Regions from separate parts of the Clostridium sp. AWRP genome, predicted to be linked through region 2. Evidence: riboswitches for the same ligand, from Rfam matches in the RefSeq annotation. Region 2 holds a riboswitch; each other region holds the start of a gene.
What was found. A riboswitch is a leader RNA that binds a small molecule or an ion and turns the genes downstream of it on or off. The one in region 2 is predicted to bind glycine.
Positions count from the first base shown of each region.

Region 1: another riboswitch for glycine. It lies ahead of DMR38_RS14820 (ACT domain-containing protein); the one in region 2 lies ahead of gcvT (glycine cleavage system aminomethyltransferase GcvT).
Region 3: another riboswitch for glycine. It lies ahead of DMR38_RS03970 (amino acid permease); the one in region 2 lies ahead of gcvT (glycine cleavage system aminomethyltransferase GcvT).

Region 1 is NZ_CP029758.2:3,224,459-3,231,694, reverse strand. Features, by position in the region: gene DMR38_RS14830 (HD-GYP domain-containing protein) at 1-644, opposite strand, end outside; gene DMR38_RS14825 (PFL family protein) at 817-2,175, opposite strand; gene DMR38_RS14820 (ACT domain-containing protein) at 2,194-2,463, opposite strand; glycine riboswitch at 2,607-2,696, opposite strand; gene DMR38_RS14815 (methyl-accepting chemotaxis protein) at 2,923-4,989, shown strand; gene DMR38_RS14810 (SDR family oxidoreductase) at 5,040-5,783, shown strand; gene DMR38_RS14805 (response regulator) at 5,909-6,748, shown strand; gene DMR38_RS14800 (SH3 domain-containing protein) at 6,809-7,236, opposite strand, start outside.
Region 2 is NZ_CP029758.2:2,723,219-2,730,454, reverse strand. Features, by position in the region: gene DMR38_RS12400 (NAD(P)-dependent oxidoreductase) at 369-1,637, shown strand; glycine riboswitch at 1,806-1,899, shown strand; gene gcvT (glycine cleavage system aminomethyltransferase GcvT) at 1,966-3,072, shown strand; gene gcvH (glycine cleavage system protein GcvH) at 3,089-3,469, shown strand; gene gcvPA (aminomethyl-transferring glycine dehydrogenase subunit GcvPA) at 3,475-4,818, shown strand; gene gcvPB (aminomethyl-transferring glycine dehydrogenase subunit GcvPB) at 4,818-6,278, shown strand; gene DMR38_RS12375 (sigma 54-interacting transcriptional regulator) at 6,706-7,236, shown strand, end outside.
Region 3 is NZ_CP029758.2:878,949-886,184, forward strand. Features, by position in the region: gene DMR38_RS03935 (Nif3-like dinuclear metal center hexameric protein) at 1-285, shown strand, start outside; gene DMR38_RS03940 (C4-type zinc ribbon domain-containing protein) at 407-1,120, shown strand; RNA gene rnpB (RNase P RNA component class A) at 1,184-1,529, shown strand; gene DMR38_RS22480 (hypothetical protein) at 1,590-1,718, opposite strand; gene DMR38_RS03950 (pyridoxal-phosphate dependent enzyme) at 1,776-3,263, opposite strand; gene DMR38_RS03955 (LysR family transcriptional regulator) at 3,376-4,308, opposite strand; gene DMR38_RS03960 (TSUP family transporter) at 4,434-5,195, shown strand; gene DMR38_RS03965 (DUF1653 domain-containing protein) at 5,298-5,552, shown strand; glycine riboswitch at 5,812-5,898, shown strand; gene DMR38_RS03970 (amino acid permease) at 6,039-7,236, shown strand, end outside.

The DNA of each region.
Region 1 (7,236 bases), 500 kb from region 2:
TCTAAATAGGGGATTTCTTTTACAAAATTATAACCTATGGCAGGGTGAGTTTTGAAAACTTTGTATTCTTCTGGGGTGAGATTTCCCTCTTTATTTATAATATCTTTACTTATCTTTATTTTCCCAAAGTCATGTAATACGGCTGAGTAAGTCAATAAATTTATATCCCTTTTGCTAAATCCCAACCATTTTCCAAGTATAAAACTTACGGCTGCTACGTTTACGCTGTGTCTGTAAATGGTATCATTGCCACTTCCATGGAATACTATATTTTTAATAACTAATCCTGTAGAATTAAACTCTTCCTGTATTTTTTCTGAAAAAGTTCTTACTTCCTTTATTTCAGGAGCTTTTAAATTAGAAATGGTATCAAATATATTTTCCAAGTTATAAGAAAATTCATTAAAAGTATTCTCAAGTTCCTCTACAGTTTCAATTTTAGCAGTTAAAGGATCTTCCGAAGTATCTTCTACATAAATTTCTACTTCGTCAACAATAATATTTTGTTTTAGCTTTTCTATAGCCGATTCCGTAATTGCAATATCTTTAGCTAACAGCATTTTATTTTCAAAGGTTATATCACTTGCTGATATCATTCCTGGTTTTAATTCACTTATTCGAACTAATTTCTTTTTTGACAACATACTATCTCACCTCATATAAATCATTAGAATAGCAATATATAGTAACTATGTATATGTTATCGTAGTATTATTGTATTTCTAAACATGTTTATAGCAAAATTTAATTTTATTTATACCTATATTTAAATTTGCATTCAATATATGGAACATATGAGGCTTCTAAGTGGAAAATCTAATTTTTAAAGCTGTGAATTGGAGCAGGAATTCTTCCACCTCTAGCTATAAAATTTTCACTTGAAAATTTACTTACAGGCATTATTGGTGCTTTCCCCAGAAGTCCCCCAAAATTTGCTTCATCTCCGATATTTTTTCCGTACACAGGGATTACTCTTACAGCAGTTGTTTTATTATTAATCATTCCAATAGCAGATTCATCTGCTATTATGGCAGATATAGTGGATTCAGGAGTATCACCAGGTATACCTATCATATCAAGACCTACAGAACATACACAAGTCATTGCTTCTAATTTTTCAAGGTTAAGAGCACCTGAATTTACTGCACTTATCATACCTTCATCCTCACTTACAGGTATAAATGCACCACTTAATCCTCCAACTTGAGATGCTGCCATTATGCCTCCTTTTTTGACTGCATCATTTAATAACGCTAGAGCAGCAGTAGTACCTGGACATCCACAGCTTTCAAGGCCCATTTCCTCAAGAACTCGCGCAACACTGTCTCCTACAGCAGGTGTAGGTGCCAGTGATAAATCTACTATACCAAAAGGAACGTGTAATATTTTTGAAGCCTCTCCAGCAACTAATTGCCCCATTCTTGTTATTTTAAAAGCTGTCTTTTTTATTGTTTCTGCAACTACATTGAAATTTTGCCCCTTAACTTCTTCTAGAGCACATTTTACAACGCCAGGACCACTAACACCTACGTTTATTATGGAATCAGCTTCTCCAACTCCATGAAATGCTCCTGCCATGAAAGGGTTATCTTCTACTGCGTTTGAAAATATTACTAATTTTGCACAACCTATACTCTCATTTTCTCTAGTGAGATAGGCAGTTTCCTTTACTATTCTTCCCATGTCCTTTACTGCATCCATGTTTATTCCTGCTTTTGTAGTTCCTACATTTACAGAAGAACAGACTTTTTCAGTGACAGCTAGGGATTCTGGTATGGACTCTATAAGTATTTTGTCACCTTTAGTATAACCTTTATGTACAAGTGCGGAAAAACCTCCAATAAAGTCAATACCTAAAGTTTGGGTAGCTTTATCTAAAATTTTGGCATATTCTACATAGCTTTTATCAGAACTTGCTTGGGCTATGAGTGAAATAGGTGTAACGGATACTCTTTTATGTATTATGGGTATACCATATTCTGTTTCAATCTCTTTGGCGGTTTTTACTAGGTTTTCGGCCTGCTTAGTTATTTTATCGTAAATTTTAGTTCTTGCTTTTTTGCCATCACTATCTATACAATCTAAAAGCGAGATACCCATAGTTATGGTTCTTATGTCTAGATTTTCTTTGTCAATCATGTTTATGGTTTCCATAATGTCTTTAGTATTTATCATTTAACTCAACTCCTTAGTTTAAATTTGGTGCATAGAAGTAAATATGTCTTCTCGTTGAAGCTTAATGACAACTCCTATTTCTTTAGCTTTATTTTCAAGGTCATTCTTTAGTTCTACAAAATCTGTTTTCATTTTTGATAAATCAACTAGCATTACCATTGTAAAATAGCCTTCTATGAGAGTTTGGTTTATGTCTAAAATATTTATGTTATTTTCAAATAGTACGGAAGTTACCTTGTAAATAATACCTGTTTTGTCTTCTCCAAGCACGGTTATAAATGATTTCATTTTATAATCCATCTCCTTTAAATAGTTTGTATTGATTAATTCTATTATTAGCAATTATAAAAAAAAAGACCAAATTAAATTAGTCTCTGGAAAATAAGATTTTAAACAATAACTATTAATTTACTCAATAATTATTATTTTGTATAAAATCCTCTGTCCCTTGTACCTGAGAGTTTCACCCAACTTTGGCTTTCCCCTTCGGTGCTCATAAGAGTCTCTCCAGAGGTTCGTCTAATAACGGTTTAAAAGTTTAATCCCATTATTTTCATCCGACCCTTTTAAATTATCACAATTATATCATATTAAAAAAGCCAATTCAAATATATTATTGCAAATTTCACTTAATGAATGTCATAAGTTAAGTTGATGTTAAAAAAAGTTTTATTTAACATTAACTTAAAAATACCATATTAAAATAAAACATATAATTGATGCAAATTTATATGTTGGAGGAATTTTATGTTAAAAAAACTACATTTAAACATCTCAAAGTTATCTTTTGGTAAGGAGAAAAAGTTTAATCTATCTTTTTTTAATAGTGTGGGAGTAAAAATAGTTTGTGAGATTGGAATACTTATAATATTCATATGCAGTATATTAGGATTGACATCTTATTACAGTGCTTATAGAGCTATGGAAGATAGTATAAAATCTTCGCTTGAAAGTAGGGCAGTAGAATCTTCTAAACTCATAGATGCGACTTTAAAACAGGACGTTAAAGCAATTGAAGAGTTAGCATCAAATGACATTATAAAATCAATGAATACTTCAATGCAGATATCTCTTCTTAAGATGAGAGCAAAACAATTAGGATATGTGAACTTAAATGTGATGGATTCAAGTGGTATGATTTATATGCAAACTGGTGAAAAGACTAGAGCTAATTTAGAGGATACCAAGAATTATTACCTTAAAAATGCGTTAAGTGGGAAAATATCGATTTCAGATCCAGTGATGAATACAGATGGGCAGCAGATAATGGCGGTGGCAGTTCCAATAAAAGATTCTTATGAAAAAATTGTAGGAGTATTATTTTCAAATGTAAGTATGGAAAGTTTAAATAAATTAGTTCAAAATGAAAAGCTGGGTAAAAGCGGATACTGCTTTATAATAAATAAGGAAGGGGTTAAGGTAGCACATAAGGATTTGAAACTGGTGCTAAATAAAGATAATACTATAGAAGATGAAAAAAAAGATCATTCTTTAAATGAACTGGCGATTTTAGAAAGAAATATGATAATGGGTAAAAGTGGCTCGGGATACTATAAAAAAGATAATGAAGATATGTTTATGGCCTATGCACCAATAGCTGATTCAAATTGGTCATTGGGGCTTACTATAGATAAGAGTGAAATATTTAGTGAAGTAAATATGTTAAAATACAAAATAATTATGATAACTGTTCTATTTATTATGATAGGATTCTTTATAGGGTTATTTATAGCTGGGACTATAAAAAAACCACTGCATAAAATAAGAAAGTATGCCCTGGAGTTATCAAAGTTTAATTTAAACTACAGAATACAAATTGACAAAAGAGATGAATTTGGAGATACGGCTTCAGCATTAAACTATGCAATGAATGAAATAGAGTATATTATAGAACAAGTAAAACTAAAAAGTGGAGAAGCTTTGGAAGCTGCGGATAATGTAAATAAAATGTTTGAAAAATCCCATTCGGAAATAAAATTGGTTTCAGATGAATCTTCACAAATATGTTCTAATATGCAGGAAAACTTATCTTCTATAGAAGAAGTTAACCAAAAGATATCAAATGTAAAGTATGAAATAAAAAACTCAGCAAAAGAGGCAAATCAAGGTCTGGATCTTGCAAAAAACATAAGGGAAAGGGCTTTAAATATTAAAAAAAATACGGAAAGCTCAAAACATGACTTTGAAAATTATTATACACAGTATAGTGATGAATTAAGAGATGCACTGGAAAATGTGAAAGTAGTAAAAAATATTTCTATAATGGCTGAAGAAATAAAAACTATATCAAATAGAACAAATATATTAGCATTAAATGCCAATATAGAAGCTGCAAGGGCTGGTGAATATGGCATGGGATTTATGGTGGTGGCAGAAGAGGTAAGAAAATTAGCTATGCAATCTTCTGATATGGTAGGTAATATACAATTAAATGTAAAAAATGCTTTAAAATCTGTAGAGAAACTAGCCCTATCAGCGGAGAGTATATTGAAAATTTTAGAGGAAAATATTTTGTCGGATTACAGAAAAATGGTGGACATAAGCAAAGATTATGAAAAGGATGGATTGAGATTTGAATCTGTATTAAAAAAGTTTTGTGGGCTTATGGAAAATATAGATGAATCTTTTTTAGTAATAACTAAAATAATGTGTATTATAGTAGACTCGTCAAATAATGGAACTAAGGCATCTGCAGATATATCAGAGAATATAGATGAAATAGCAAATGAAAATAGGGCAATATCTTTGTATACTATGAGAAATGCAAGTGGATCTGAGGAGCTTCTTCACATTTTAAGTAAATTTAATGTATAATATTAATTGAAAAGTAAATTTTATGTTAATATAGGAAGTGTGAAATTTATATGGAAAATTTAGGCGGGAAAGTAGCAATAGTAACAGGAGCTTCCAGAGGAATAGGAAGAAGTGTTGCTGTAAATTTAGCAAAATGCGGTGCAAATGTAGTAATAAATTATAAAAAAGATGAAAAAGGGGCTTATCAAACTTTAGATATGGTAAAACAAGCTGGTTCCGTAGGAATGGTAGTACAAGGAGATGTTAGTTTATATAGTAATGCTGAAAGGATGGTACAAGGTACCTTAAGTAAAATGGGAAGAGTAGATATACTTGTTAATAATGCAGGAATTTCTAAAATAGGACTTTTTATAGATATGAAAGAAGATGAGTGGAATTCTATTATAGATGTGAATTTAAAGGGAGTACTTAATTGTACGCACTCTGTATTAAAACATATGATTTCTAAAAAATCAGGATCCATAATAAATATTTCTTCTATGTGGGGAAATGTAGGTGCTGCTTGTGAATCCATTTATTCTGCATCTAAAGGAGCTATAAATCTTTTTACAAAATCTATTGCGAAGGAAATGGCACCTTCGAACATAAGGGTAAATGCAGTTGCACCAGGGGTAATTGATACGGAAATGAACTCCTGGTTAAAAGAAGATGAGAAGAAAAACTTAATGGAAGATATACCTATGGGCAAATTTGGACAATGTGAAGACATAGCCAAAACTGTATGCTTTTTGGCAGGCGATTCATCCGCATATATAACAGGACAGATAATAACCGTAGACGGTGGAATGATATGAGAAATGAACCTTTAGTGTAATATACATATAAAATAATAGTAGTAGTGGACGATAAATAGAATATGGAAAAAATTAATTTTAGTAAAAGGGATGGTTAAAATATTGATGTTATAGGATGAATAATTATGAACAAAGTTATAATATTAGATGATATGATATATGTAAGATATAGGGTGAGACGTGTATTAGAAGATGCGGGTATTGGGGTATATGAATGTGGAAATTCCTTTGAGTTCTTTAATAGGTTATATGATAAAAAGGAAGAAATAAATTTGATAATACTTGAGGTGGGATTAAGCACTGAAGATGGATTTGAAGTACTTAAAAAGATAAAGGCTAAAAAATTAAACATTCCTGTAATGATACTTACAAAATTAAATTCTAGAGAAGCATTTATAAAAGGTATAAAAGAAGGTACTTCAGAGTATATATTAAAACCTTTCAATAGTAAAAATTTAGTTAAAAGAATAACGAAACTCATAAAATCTACTAGAAATTCAGATAGACCAGAAGAAATAGTATATTTGAATTTTCAAGAGTATATTGCCAGACAAATTGAAAAATGTGGGGCACAAAATAAAAAGCTTTCAATTATCATGGTAAGCTTAATAAAAAAATATTATACAGAACAAGATGAGAAAATAGAAGTAAAGGATAGTTACCTTATTTTACTTGATTTAGTTTATGAAAAGTTGAGAAGTCTTTTTAAGGTACCAGATTTATTTGAAAAATATGGATTATCTACTTTTATAAGTGTAGTTCCAGACTGCAATTATAGAAAAATTGTTTCAATTGTTCATGAAATGGAACATATTTACAATAAAATAAAAATTATGAATGAAAAGTATAGAGAATACGATCTTAAATGCAGCTATGTTATTTTTCCTGATGATGGAACAAATAAAAAATATTTAATGGATAAATTAAATATTAAAATGAAAATGAAGATAAATAAAGAAAAGTAATGTTTTTTGGCAATAAAAAATAATATTGTGTAGAAATTTCTACACAATATTATTTTTTATTTATTTTATGTAATCTGAATGAACATATCCTGTTAAAGAACCAACAGTTACTTTATACCAACGTCCATCCGTGCCTGTTATGGTTACTTTGGTTCCAGAAGATAGAGTGGATATAATACGACCAGTCCAGGGATTATTTCGTAAGTTTAATACCGAAGACTTATTACTTAATGTTACAGTACCAGTTTTCAAAGTTGTAGACTGAACTTTTGCAGCAGTTGTTACTATGGACTGTGAATTGCTTATGTAGCTAGAAGAAACATATCCTGATTTTCCGTTTGCAGTTACCTTATACCAGCTTCCGCTAGTTCCTAGTATATTTACAGCGGTACCATTAGCAAGTGAGCCTATTACAGAACCTCCAGGAGATGTTCTTAAGTTTAAAGATGATCCACTGTCATTAAGCTTGACATAACCTGATTTTGCAG
Region 2 (7,236 bases):
ATTAATATTTAGAATATAACTGAAAAGCTGCATTGGATGGAGGATTAACTTCAAGCTAATGCAGCTTTTTATTTAAAATACAATAAATTATTATTTTGAGGCAATTTTACAAAAGTCAGGAAGAAAATAGGGGTGCTCGTTGTGCATGATAACTATTATAAATCTTATGAAATCTGAAGTATTTTTAAGATGAATTAAGAAATACAGAAGATTAATAATATAGATACAGATAATAAGCATTGAGAATTTTTATTATATATGATTATATATATGTAATATAAATATTAGCACAGAATGTTGATAAAAAATAGTACAGATGGTAAATAAAACATTATAGAGTTTGTTTACACACAAGGGAGGAAAAAGAATTGGATAAAATTGTTTTTGGTGAAGCTAATAGATGTATTGGATGTAAAGTGCCCCAATGTAAAAAAGGATGCCCTGTAAGTACCCCTATAAATGAAGTAATAAAACTTTTTAAAGAGAACAAAATAAAGGAAGCCGGGAAACTTCTTTTTAAAAATAATCCCATGTCAGCTATTTGTTCACAAGTTTGTCCACATGAAAAGTTTTGTGAAGGCCATTGCGTGCTTGGTAAAAAAGGAACTCCTATAAAGTTTGGACTTATCGAAAAATATATATCGGACTTTTATCTTAATTTTATAACGTCAGCTGATATAAAAAAGTTGAATAAAAAAATTGCAGTAGTAGGATCAGGTCCAGCAGGATTGAGTATTGCTTTTATAATGGCAAGAAAGGGATATGATGTGACTATATTTGAATCCCATGAAGATATAGGAGGAGTTTTGAGATACGGAATACCTGCATTTAGACTTCCAAAAGATATTTTGGACAGGCTTAAAGATAAACTTTTCCATATGGGAGTTAAGATAAGGCCTAATACTCTTATAGGTCCTGTTATAACTGTTGAAGATTTGTTTAGGGATGGATACAGGGCGGTTTATATAGGAACAGGAGTGTGGAGCCCAAGGAACTTGGGACTTAAAGGAGAAACTTATGGAAATGTGAATTATGCCATAGATTATCTTAAGAATCCTGAGTCCTATAATTTGGGAGATAAAGTTGCAGTTATAGGTGCAGGAAATGTTGCTATGGATGCTGCAAGGACCATAATTAGAAATGGATCAAATGACGTAACTATAATTGCAAGAAGTGATGAAGAACATGCAGGAGCAGATAATATAGAAATCGATTATGCCAAACTTGATGGAGTGAAATTTCTCTATAAAATGGCACCAGTTGAAATAACAGATGATGGAATTAAAATAGTTCCAACTGAAGTATCATTTGATGAAAATACCGGAAAAAAGAAAGTAATGCTAAAAGATGAGGAAGAAAAGCTTTTTAATGCAGATTCTATAATAATTGCTGTAGGCCAGGGGCCTAAGGCAAATATAGTAAACAATTCTGAAGGAATAGAAGTGAATTCCAGAGGCCTTATACAAACAGATGATTCAGGAAGAACTACAAGGTCTGGGGTTTTTGCATCAGGTGATGTGGTAACAGGTGCCAAAACTGTTGTTGAAGCAGTAGAGGTTTCAAAACATCTTGTAAATGCTATGGAAGAATATATAAATACTATGGATAAAAGATTTGAAAATTCAGATAAAAATTAAAAAATATTTTTATTGAAATTCCATATCTTAAGGTGTATATTAATAATGTAGTAAAAAGTATATAAATTGGATGAATACAGTGCGAGATAACATCTAGTTGTTGACCGAAGAAGCAATGATATACCGCCACGGTTATATCAAAAACTTTCAGGTAAAGGGAGCGCTGTGGGACAAAACTCTGAAAAAGCTGCTAAAAAAGCAGTACCAAAGGTGAAAGATATGTAATATCGAAACTCTCAGGTAAAAAAACAGAGGATATGTGGACTATTGGGTAAATAGTCTCCATATCCTTTTTTAATGCGTAAAAATATGAAGGGGGTCTTATGTTATGGAAGAATTAAAGAAAACTCCGCTGTTTGATGCCTATAAGAAATACGGTGCAAAAATAATAGATTTTGCAGGATGGGATATGCCGGTTCAATTTGAATGCATAACAGCTGAACATCAAGCAGTGCGTAAAAAAGCAGGATTATTTGATGTCTCACATATGGGAGAAGCAGATATAACAGGAAAAGATGCACTAGAATTTGTTCAAAATTTAATAACAAATGATGCAGCTAAGATTAAAGAAAATCAAATATTATATACACCTATGTGCTATCCAGAAGGTGGAATAGTAGATGATATACTTGTTTATAAATTTACAAATGAGCACTTTTTTCTCGTAATAAATGCTGCAAATACGGATAAAGATATTGATTGGATGAAAAAAAATAAGGGAAATTTTCAGGTGGATATAAAAAATATATCTCCTTCAATTATACAGCTTGCAATTCAGGGACCAAATGCACAAAAAATACTTCAAAAATTGACGGATACAGATTTAAATAGCATCAAGTTCTATTTCTTTAAAAAAGATGTACTAGTTGCAGGAAAAAAGTGCATGGTTTCAAGGACAGGATATACAGGAGAAGATGGATTTGAAATTTACTCAGGGACTGAAAATGCAGAGTATCTATGGGACAAAATTCTGGAAACTGGTAAGGAAGATGGCATAAAACCAGCAGGACTTGGTGCAAGGGATACTTTGAGATTTGAAGTTAGCTTGCCTCTTTATGGAAATGAATTGTCTGACTCGATTACACCTCTTGAAGCAGGTATAGGAATTTTTGTAAAATTGGATAAGGACAATTTTATAGGTAAGGATGCTCTTGTAAAGCAGAAAAAAGAAGGACTAAAGAGAAAAATAGTTGGTTTTGAAATGAAGGAAAGAGGAATTTCAAGGCACGGATATGAAGTTTTTGCAGAGAATAAGAAAATAGGAGAAGTAACCACTGGATATCGCTCACCTTCTTTAAATAAAAATATAGGTTTTGCTTTAATTGATTCTAAATACGCACCCATTGGAACTTCTATTTCTATAAAGGTGAGGAATAAGCTTTTAAAGGCGGAAGTAGTTAGTAAAAAATTTTATAATAAAAATTATAACAAATAGCGGGGAGGATTTATAAATGAAAACTATAAAGGAATTATTGTATTCAAAAGATCATGAATGGATAAAAGTTGATGGGGACAAAGCTTATGTTGGCATTACAGATTTTGCCCAAGATTCTTTAGGAGAGATTGTTTTTGTTGAACTTCCTGAAGTGGATTCAGAATTCTCAAAAGGTGATGTATTTGGAACAGTCGAATCTGTAAAGGCAGCGTCAGATTTGTGCATTCCAGTTTCAGGTAAGGTATTAGAAGTAAATGAGGAACTTGTAGATAGTCCTGAGGGTCTCAATGAAGATCCTTATAAAAACTGGATAATTTCAATTGAAGTATCAGATGAATCGGAATTGAAAGACTTACTTGATGCAGCAAACTATGAAAAAATATGTGATAAGGAGTGATTTATATGCATCCTTATTTACCACTTACAGAAGAAGACAAGAAAATTATGCTGGAGAAAATAGGAGTAAGCAGCATAGATGATCTGTTTTCTGATATACCAGAAAGTGTTCGTTTAAATAGAAAATTGAATATAAATGATGGAATGTCCGAGCTTGAGGTGGAATCCTACATTAAAGACATTGCAAAATCAAATAAAAGCTTGGATGATCTAACCTGCTTTTTAGGTGCAGGAGTTTATGACCACTATATACCTTCTGTGATAAAGCACATAACGTCAAGGTCTGAGTTTTATACTGCCTATACTCCTTATCAAGCTGAAATAAGCCAGGGTACACTTCAGACTATATTTGAGTACCAGACGGTTATGGCTAATTTAACAGGTATGGAAGTTTCAAATGCTTCAATGTATGATGGAGCTACAGCTTGTGTGGAAGCAGCACAAATGGCTGCAAATGTGACAAGACGTAAAAATATAGTTGCCTCAAAAACTTTAAATCCTGAAGTTAGAAAGGTTCTTAAAACCTATTTGAGATTTAAAAATTTAAATCTAATAGAAATAGATGAAGCAGGTGGAGTTACTGATATAGAAAAACTTAAAGGCGAGATTAATAAGGATACAGCAGCAGTTATAGTTCAAACACCAAATTTTTTAGGACTACTAGAAGAGCTGCAGGATGTGGAGAAGTATGTTCACGATAATAAATCCCTTTTAATAGTATTTTGTGATCCTATTTCTCTTGGAGTATTAAAGAGTCCTGGAGAATATGGAGCAGATGTAGTTGTAGGTGAAGGACAATCTCTTGGAAACAGTATGAATTACGGCGGCCCTTATCTTGGATTTTTAATTACTACTAAAAAATATTTGAGAAAGATTCCAGGAAGAATTGTGGGTGAAACTACGGATTCAGAAGGTAAGAGAGGCTATGTACTAACACTTCAGGCAAGAGAGCAGCATATAAGACGTGAAAAGGCTTCTTCAAATATATGCTCCAATGAAGCACTAAATGCACTGACAGCACTTATATATTTAACTACCTTAGGTAAAAAGGGAATTAAAGAAGTAGCTTATCAAAATGTTCAAAAATCTCATTATGCATTTAAAAAACTTACTGAAAGCGGAAAATACAAAGCTGTATTTGACAAACCATTTTTCAATGAATTTGTAGTTGCTTCAAAAAATTCAGTACAAGATATAAATAAGACACTGCTTGAAAATAAAATATTAGGTGGATATGATGTTGAGAAACAATATCCTTCTTATAAAAATTCCATGCTTTTATGTGTCACTGAAAAGAGGACAAAGAATGAAATTGATAAATTAACTTCTGTATTGGAGGGAATTGAGTAATGAAAGAGTATAACAAACTTATTTTTGAACTTTCCAAAGAAGGCAGAAAGGCCTACTCCCTTCCTAAATGTGACGTACCAGAAGAAGGTATTGAAAAATTGCTGCCTGAAGAATTTATAGGCAAAGAGGAGCCTGAGCTTCCAGAAGTAAGTGAAGTAGATGTAATAAGACATTTTACACTGCTTTCTAATAAAAACTTTGGTGTGGATACAGGATTTTATCCTCTTGGTTCCTGTACAATGAAGTATAATCCTAAAATAAATGAAGATATGGCAGATTTTAAGGAGTTTACGCAGCTTCATCCCTATCAGCCAGAAGAGACTACCCAGGGAGCTTTAAGACTTATGTATGAATTAAGTCAAAAACTTGCTGAAATAACAGGCTTTGAAACTGTATCTCTTCAGCCGGCAGCAGGAGCTCATGGAGAACTTTCAGGACTTATGATTATAAAAGCTTACCATGAAAAAAGGGGAGATTTTAAGAGAAAAAAGATTATAGTTCCTGATTCAGCTCATGGTACAAACCCAGCTTCAGCTTCTTGTGCAGGGTTTAAAATAATAGAAGTGAAATCGGATGAAGATGGAACAGTGGACATTGAATCTTTGAAATCCATATTAAGTGATGAAGTAGCAGGACTTATGCTTACAAATCCAAATACACTTGGACTTTTTGAAAAAAATATTATGGAAATAGCAAAACTTGTTCATGAAGCCGGGGGACTCCTTTACTATGATGGCGCTAACATGAATGCCAATATGGGAAAGACAAGACCTGGAGATATGGGATTTGATGTATGTCATATGAACCTTCACAAGACCTTTTCCACACCTCATGGCGGCGGCGGACCAGGAAGCGGGCCTATAGGAGTTAAGAAGCAACTTATGGAATTTTTACCTGTTCCTGTAGTTTCTAAAGACGAAGATAAATATTATTTAGATTATGACAAACCTTATTCCATAGGAAAAGTAAGGAGCTTTTATGGAAACTTTGGAGTTATGGTAAAGGCATTTTCCTATATTTTGAGTATGGGAGCAGATGGACTAAGGGAAGTTAGTGAAGATGCAGTCTTAAATGCCAATTATATAAAGGAAAGACTTAAGGATTATTATAATATACCAATAGATACAGTTTGTAAACATGAATGTGTACTTGGCGGTTTGAAAGAAGATGAAAATGGAGTTACAACCATGGATGTGGCAAAAAGACTTTTGGACTATGGATACCACCCTCCAACTATATATTTTCCATTAATCGTAAAAGAAGCGATGATGATAGAACCTACAGAAAATGAAAAGTTGGAAACACTGGACGAATTCATAGACGATATGATAAGCATTGCAAAAGAGGCTAAGGAAAATCCCGACATAGTAAAATCAGCACCAAATACAACTATAATTAAAAGATTAGATGAAGTAAAAGCAGCAAGAAAACCTGTAGTTAAGTGGAATAAAGCTAAGTAGAGTTTCTAAACGAAAAATAAACTTATATAGAATTCCTAAGCAAAAAATCACCTTATATGCCTACATATAAGGTGATTTTTAAGTTAGAAAGTGTGGCATAAGTTTATTTTTAGCTAGAAAACTTGTATATTTAATTTTACATAGAGTGGGACCGAAGGCTGTAAATAAGTGACAATATAAAACCATGTTCAAAAAACGAACTGTAGTCAAAAAACGAACACTATTTTTTGATTGATTTGATTAAAAAATGAACATATATAATAAAAATATAAAAGAAACTACCTAATTTGGACATTTTAGACAATGGCATATATATTGCTTATAAATAAATAATGATTCTAAATTTAAATATTACTAAAACATTTGATTTTCATGGTAATTATATATAAGGTGAATTAGAAATTGTTATTATGACGGGGGGATTATAATGAATGCAGCTATTTGTAAATTGGGCAATGCAGTTGTATCTAAGCCGTATATAGAACATTCACATAGAAGATGTAAAGAGTTCAGTATTGATTCACACCAGGTATTTAGTAAAAAAATAATACATGATGCTGAATTACAGAAAAGATTTGCAGCTAACAGAAATTTAATATTGACTGCAGCACCTTATATGGAGCAGTTGATTAATTTTGTAAAAGGATTTAATTTTTTTGTATTACTTACAGACGGAGAAGGATGCATATTAAATGCATTAGGTGATGAAAAAATACTCGAAGAAGCCTTTTCTTTAAAAATGATACCGGGAGCTTTTATGAATGAAGAAAATATTGGAACAAATGCTATGAGTGTAGTTATAAAAAGTAAGCTGCCAGTTCAAATTTCTGGAGATGATCATTTTATTAATGCATATCATAGGTGGACGTGTTCTGCGGCACCTATAAAAGATAATAAAGGAAAACTTATAGGTGTATTGAATCTTACTGGATATATTGAGTTTGTACATTCCCATACC
Region 3 (7,236 bases), 1.8 Mb from region 2:
AAAATTATAAATAAGGTAGCCCTTATAAATGGAAGTGGTCAGGATTATTTTGATGCAGCTAAAGTATTAGGTGCAGATTGTGTTATTACAGGTGATACTACTTATCATTATGTAAGTGATTTTCAAGAACAAGGTATAGCTGTAATTGATGCAGGACATTTCGGAACAGAATGGCCTGCTATGGAAATTGTAGCTAATTTTCTAAGAAATGAAATAAAAGTAAGAGGATTTGAGAATAATGTAATTTTGTCAAAAGTAAATAAAAGTCCGTATAAATATAAGTAGAAATGAAAATTAGATTCATTTCTACTTTTTTTAAAATAAATATGGAAAGTATTTCACAGTGTGGTTCCATTTACTCTAGAATTATATTTAAAAAATTTATTTAAATTAATGGGAGGAAGATATGATAGATTTACTTATTGAAATTCAGAAAAATATGGGGATTATAAAGAAGAATAAGAAAGATATAAAAGAAGATTTAAATGTTAGCTTGTTGAAAGAGATGAAAAAAGAATTTGATGCAGAAAAGCTAAATTACAAAAATATAGAAAATGAATTTAGAAAGATAAAAGAGAATATAAAAGAACTAGAAGAAAAAATAAGTAAGCTAAAAGGGGATATAAAGATAGATGAGAATAAGTTATATGGAGACATGAAGTATGACTTAAAGTTTATGGAAACACTGGAGAAGTCTATTAAGTTGAAAGAAAATGATATAAAGAAACTGGAAGAAGATAGTTTAAATCTTATGTATGAAGAAGAGAATACATCAAAAGAAAGGTCTAAAAGTAGAAAAAAGTTAATGGATTTAAAAGAAAAATTTTATAATTGTAAGGAAAGTAGCAGTGAAAACAGAGTTAGAGCTAAAGAGAATATAGTTAAGGCAGAAGGTAATATTAAGGCATTTGAGCAACGTATTCCTAAAAAACTTTTGGATGAGTTCAATGAACTATGTTCTATTAAGGGAACAGGAGCTGCTGTAATTTCAAAAGGAGTCTGTTCTGGGTGTAAAATGAAGGTATCTGCTGTTACTGTAGATGATATTAAAAAAAATAAGCATATAGTTTATTGCGATAATTGCGGTAGAATAGTACATTATAACCATTCAAATGCCTAAGTTACATTAAAAAATTAAAATTTTTGTTGTAATATTTTATTAGTTATGATATTATGTAATTCGTAAGTAAGTCAGACAATCGCTGCTGTAGAAATACAGGAGAGGAAAGTCCGGGCTTCATAGGGCAGGGTGCTGGGTAACACCCAGTCAGGGTGACCTGAAGGAAAGTGCAACAGAAATATACCGCCGAAATTTTATTTCGGTAAGGTTGGAAAGGCGAGGTAAGAGCTCACCAGCGCATTGGTGACTTTGCGGCTATGTAAACCCCATCTGAAGCAAGATCGAATAGGAAAGCATATAAAAGCGGCCCGCTTTGCTTTCGGGTAGTATCGCTTGAGCCCACTGGTAACAATGGGCCTAGATAGATGATTGTCTAATACAGAACTCGGCTTATAGATTTGCTTACCCACTAGAAAACACTAGGCTTGTGCCTGGTGCTTTTTTATTTTGCCATACTCTTGCCATACTATTAGCCATCAATCAATTTTGAAATGCTATCCGTAGCCTGCTTTTGCATTTTTTTATTTACATGGGAATATATATTTGCGGTAGTAGAAATGCCTTTAGGATTATTATCAATGGTTAATTTAGGAAACAAGAAAAGGGAGATATGTACAATATACCTCCCTTAACATACAACTTTTATTACTAAGCATTATAGATTCTTTGTTAAACCAGTTCTTTCATTAAAGGCCTCAATGTATTTATCAAGTTCTGGTCCCATTTGGTGCAGCTTACCCCAATAATTATCATAATCATACCATTGTGCGTTTAATTCTTCTAAATCATATTGCTGTTGCTCAATCCATGTATAGTATTTAAGATTATGAATACGCTTTTTACTTTGATATGTTAATTCTTCCATACTATCAGTTCTAACGCCTAAAATATTTCTATTATGATCTATAGCACCATCAACAACTTCATAATCTCTTCCTCTTTCAGCACTCATTTCTTGTAGTCTCGATTGATACATTTCTGCTGAATCAGTAAGAACGGTTATTACCATATCATTTTCATTTAATTCATAATATTTTGCAAATTTTATACATGAAAGTATATTTGCTGCACCTGATATGCCAACCCATGAAAGCTTTTTAATTACATCTTCTTTAACTCCTGCAGACCTTAGATATTCTTGTCCAGCAGGTTCATTAAATAGACGGAACATAGCTAAACTATCATTATCATCTATTGCAATGACCATGTCTGTATTTCTTATATTATGAATCCATGGTACATGTTTGTCTCCAATACCTTCAATTCTGTGTTCGCCAAAACCATTGTTAAGCAGAGTAGGACATTGTAATGCCTCACCAACTGCAAATTTAGCGTTTGGATACTGATCCTTTAAATAGTCTGCACTGCCTAAAGTTCCAGCTGATCCAGATGTTAAACATACGCCAGCAAGTTTTCCTTTTTCACCAGCTTCAGCTTTAATAACTGATTCCATGGCACTGCCAGTAACTTCATAATGCCATAAATGATTACCAAGTTCACCAAACTGATTAAATATAACAACATTATCTCTTGTTCTTCTTAGTTCCCATGTTTTATCATAGATTTCTTTTACGTTACTTTCAGAACCAGGGGTAGCAATAACTTCTCCAGCTACTTTTTTAAGCCAATCAAAACGCTCTTTACTCATATTTTCCGGTAAGATAGCGATTGAACTGCAACCTAGTAATGCTGAGTTATAAGCTCCCCCACGGCAGAAGTTACCAGTTGAAGGCCATACTGCCTGATGGTAAGTAGGATCAAATTGACCAGTTACTAAACGTGGAACTAGACAAGCAAAGCTTGCCCCAACTTTGTGAGCTCCTGTTGGAAAGAACTTTCCTGCCATAGCAAAAATTCTAGCTTTAACACCAGAAATTTCAGGAGGAATTTCAATGTAGTTTGGTAATTTGTTGTACAAACCACCTTTTGCTACAGGCTCATTATACCAGGAAATTCTAAATAAATTAATGGGATCTATATCCCACAATCCTGTTTCTTTTAATCTAGCTTTAATTTTTGCAGGCACCTTGCTGGAATCTTTCATTTGTGCTAGTGTTGGAATAATGATGTTTTTTTCTTTGGCACTAGCTGCTGTTTTTTTCAATTGTTCTTCATTGATTGTTAAATCGATCAATTTATGCATCCTTTTTACCTCCTATTTATACAAGTTAAAATTAGACTAACTAGTTAGTCAACATATTCTATTCTTTAGTATATAATATTTCTTATTATATGTCAAAAATAACCATAGAAATTCATTGATAAAATTTAATAGTATAATCGATAAATTTTTTAGAGGCATTAGAAAGATATTGATTTTTGTTATAGGCAATAGAAACTCCTCGTTTTGGCATAGGACAAATTAGTTTGTAAAAGCGAAGATTTTCTGCATTTGGCGAATATTTAACTAACGTATCTGAAATAAAAACAGCTCCAAGACCTTTTGAAGCAAATTCAAATGAAGTCATCTGTTGGTTAAATGACATTTTTACAAAAGGTGTAATTTGATAATAATTAAAAATTGCTTCAGTTCTTCTAAAAATTTCATTGGTTGGTTCTAATAAGAGAAATGGAAGATCTTTTAGCTCATATAAGTCAACTGCAGATTGACTATCAAAAAGATGCTCATTGTTTTTTATTTGAGCAGAGGTCATGCCATATTTAAAAATTTTTTTACTTATTTTAATGCTTGTAGGAATAGCAAGTAAAATCTGATTACTAAATAAAGGTATGGAAGAAAAAACATCTTCTTCAAACCAGTCAGTATCTAAAATCAAGTCGATGGCACCATCTGCAAGCATATTTTTTAAGATAGGGAGTGAAGCTTCTTTTGCTGCAATTTTAATTCCAGGGTATTTTTTAGAAAATTCTACAATAAGTTCAGGAAGCAAATATGTCATAGAAATTATAGCTCCGCCGATTATAATTTTCCCTACTTTTAATTCATTTAATTCCTGAAAATAATCAGTACATTCTTTTTCCATATCCATAATTTTTTCAACCTTTTCAATATACATTTGTCCGGCATCTGTTAATTTAAGAGGCAATTTTCCCCTTTCGAATAAAGGTTGTCCAAGTTGGTGTTCCAATTTACGGATTGCAATGCTTAAGGCAGGCTGTGTTATATATAAATTTTCTGCTGCCCTGGAGAAGCTGCCAGACCTATATACTTCGTAAACATAATTCATATTTTTAAACAAATTTTTCACCTCTATATAAATTTAATTTATATGATAAGTAAAATATATAAATTTGATTATATATTAAAAAGTTGGTAATATCAATATTGTATGAATTTATGGGGAGGTTAGAAATGATTACATATATTATAGTATGCCCACTAGTTTTTATTGCGGGCTTTGTAGATGCAATTGCAGGGGGAGGAGGACTTATATCACTTCCGGCATATATGATTTCAGGTATTCCGGTTCATTTTGCTATTGGTACAAATAAAATGAGTTCTTGTATGGGGACAATTATAGCTACATGTCGCTATGCTAAAAATGGATATATAAAGTTGAAACTGGGAATTTGTAGTGCAGTTTGTGCTTTGATTGGGTCACCGCTTGGGGCTCTTATTTCCTTAAGAATAGAAGACTTCTATTTCAAAATTTTAATGTTATTCATTTTGCCTGTAACAGCATTTTATGTTTTGCATAAGCATAATTTTGAAGATAATAAACAGGAAGCATCAATTAATTATAAAACTTACATAATATGTATGCTAATTGCATTTTTTTTAGGGATATATGATGGGTTTTATGGCCCAGGAACAGGAACATTTTTACTTCTATTATTGACGAGCATTGCAAATTTGAAAATGAATACTTCTGCAGGAATTACAAAAGCTATAAATCTATCATCAAATATAGCTAGTCTAGTAACATTTATTATAAATGCAAAAGTATTTTTAGTTTTGGGTTTGGTCGCAGGCTTATTTAGTATTGCTGGAAATTACATTGGCTCTGGTTATTTTACAAAAAGCGGATCAAAAATAGTACGTCCTGTAATTATAATTGTACTTACGATTTTTTTTATTAAAATATTAGTTGAGGTATTATCCATAAAATTATAATATCAATTATGCAACTACGATAAGTAATCTGACCTGATGTTGCAGTGGGTAAATGATGTTAGTAAAGAAGATTATTAATATGTATTTGGGAGTGTGAAATATATGGACGAATTAGAAAAAAGAAAAATAGAATTACGAAATCATAAAGGAAAGATGGTTAGACACTTCAAAAATAAAAATTACTTAATATTAGATTTTGCAACACATACTGAGACAGAAGAAGAATTAGTTATATATAAAGCTCTTTACGGTAACTGTGGTGTATTCGCAAGACCAATAGACATGTTTGTTAGTGAAGTAGATCATGAAAAGTATCCTGAAATAAGCCAAAAATGGAGATTTGAATTAATTAAATAGAAAAGGATTTTCATTCCTCCAATTTTATTTAGTTTTAACTTAGTATGGTCACTTTAGTATAAATACTTTTTAAAATTATGAATAAATGTAATTTATATTTATTAAAAGTGAAGAAGTTGTTGCAATTTTATTAAATATGTATTAGTATATAATAAAATTAATAATTCAGATGAAGATAGTGGGAGAGTTATGGCTTTTGCCATTCACCGAAGAAGTAAATCTTTCAGGTACCTATTTAATTATAGAGATGACCGCTATTAGATGAATCCTTGGAGAGACTCTTATTGAGCACCGAAGGAGAAAGTCGCAGGGCGAAACTCTCAGGTAAAAGGACAGGGGAAAGGTAACATATCTTATAAAAAGTAATACATAATCAATTACTTCATTTGGATCTTATCTATTCCCATTTGTATCTCCAATCACAAAATATTTATATAGGAAAAGGCATTTTTAGTACATGCTTTTTAGCTAAGGTGGAGGGATAAAATGGATCAATTAACATCAGAAAATCAAAATTTATCAAGAGGACTAAAAAACCGTCATGTCCAATTACTTGCAATTGGAGGTGCAATTGGTACTGGATTATTTCTTGGTTCAGGCAGGTCTATTCACTTGGCTGGTCCATCTATTTTATTTGCATATACTATAACAGGAATTATTTTATTTTTTGTAATGCGTGCCCTTGGTGAATTATTGCTTTCTAATTTAAACTACCATTCTTTTGTAGAGTTTGTGTACGATTATTTAGGAGAAGAAGCAGCATTCATTACTGGATGGACATACTGGTTCTGCTGGATTTCACTTGCTATGGCCGATGTAGCTGCCACTGGACTTTATGTACAATACTGGATTCCGAATATACCTAGATGGGTGCCAAGCCTTATAGTTCTTGTAGTTTTACTAATTATGAACCTTACTGCAGTAAAATTGTTTGGTGAAATGGAATTCTGGTTTGCATTAATTAAAGTTGTTGCCATTTTGGCGCTTATTATAGTTGGTACATTTATGATTATTAAAGGATTTTCTACAAATGCTGGTGCATCTAGTTTTTCAAACCTTTGGAGACACGGCGGTTGGTTACCGAATGGGGTAAATGGTTTTATACTTTCATTTCAAATGGTTGTATTTGCTTTCACTGGAATTGAATTGGTTGGTTTAACAGCTGGTGAAACTGAAAATCCAGAACATGTTATTCCAAGGGCTATTAATAACATTCCAATTAGAATTATTATTTTCTATGTAGGAGCACTTGCTGTTATTATGGGAATATATCCATGGAATTCAATCAATCCAGCTAAAAGTCCATTTGTACAGGTATTTGCTTCAGTTGGAATTGCAGCAGCGGCAAGCATTGTAAATTTTGTTGTACTAACGTCAGCTGCATCTGCTTGTAACAGTGGTATTTTCAGTACAAGCCGTATGGTTTACTCTCTTGCTAAAGAAAATAATGCACCTGAGTCAATGAAAAAGTTAACTTCTAATCATATACCTTGTAATGCTGCAATATTTTCTGCAGCCATTATCTTAATTGCAGTTATTTTAAATTATATTATGCCAGGTGAAGTATTTGTACTAATTACAAGTATATCAACATTTTGCTACATATATATCTGGGCAATTATAGTTATCTGTCACATGAAATATCGTAAAACTAAACCTGAACTTGCTGCCAAGAACAAATTTA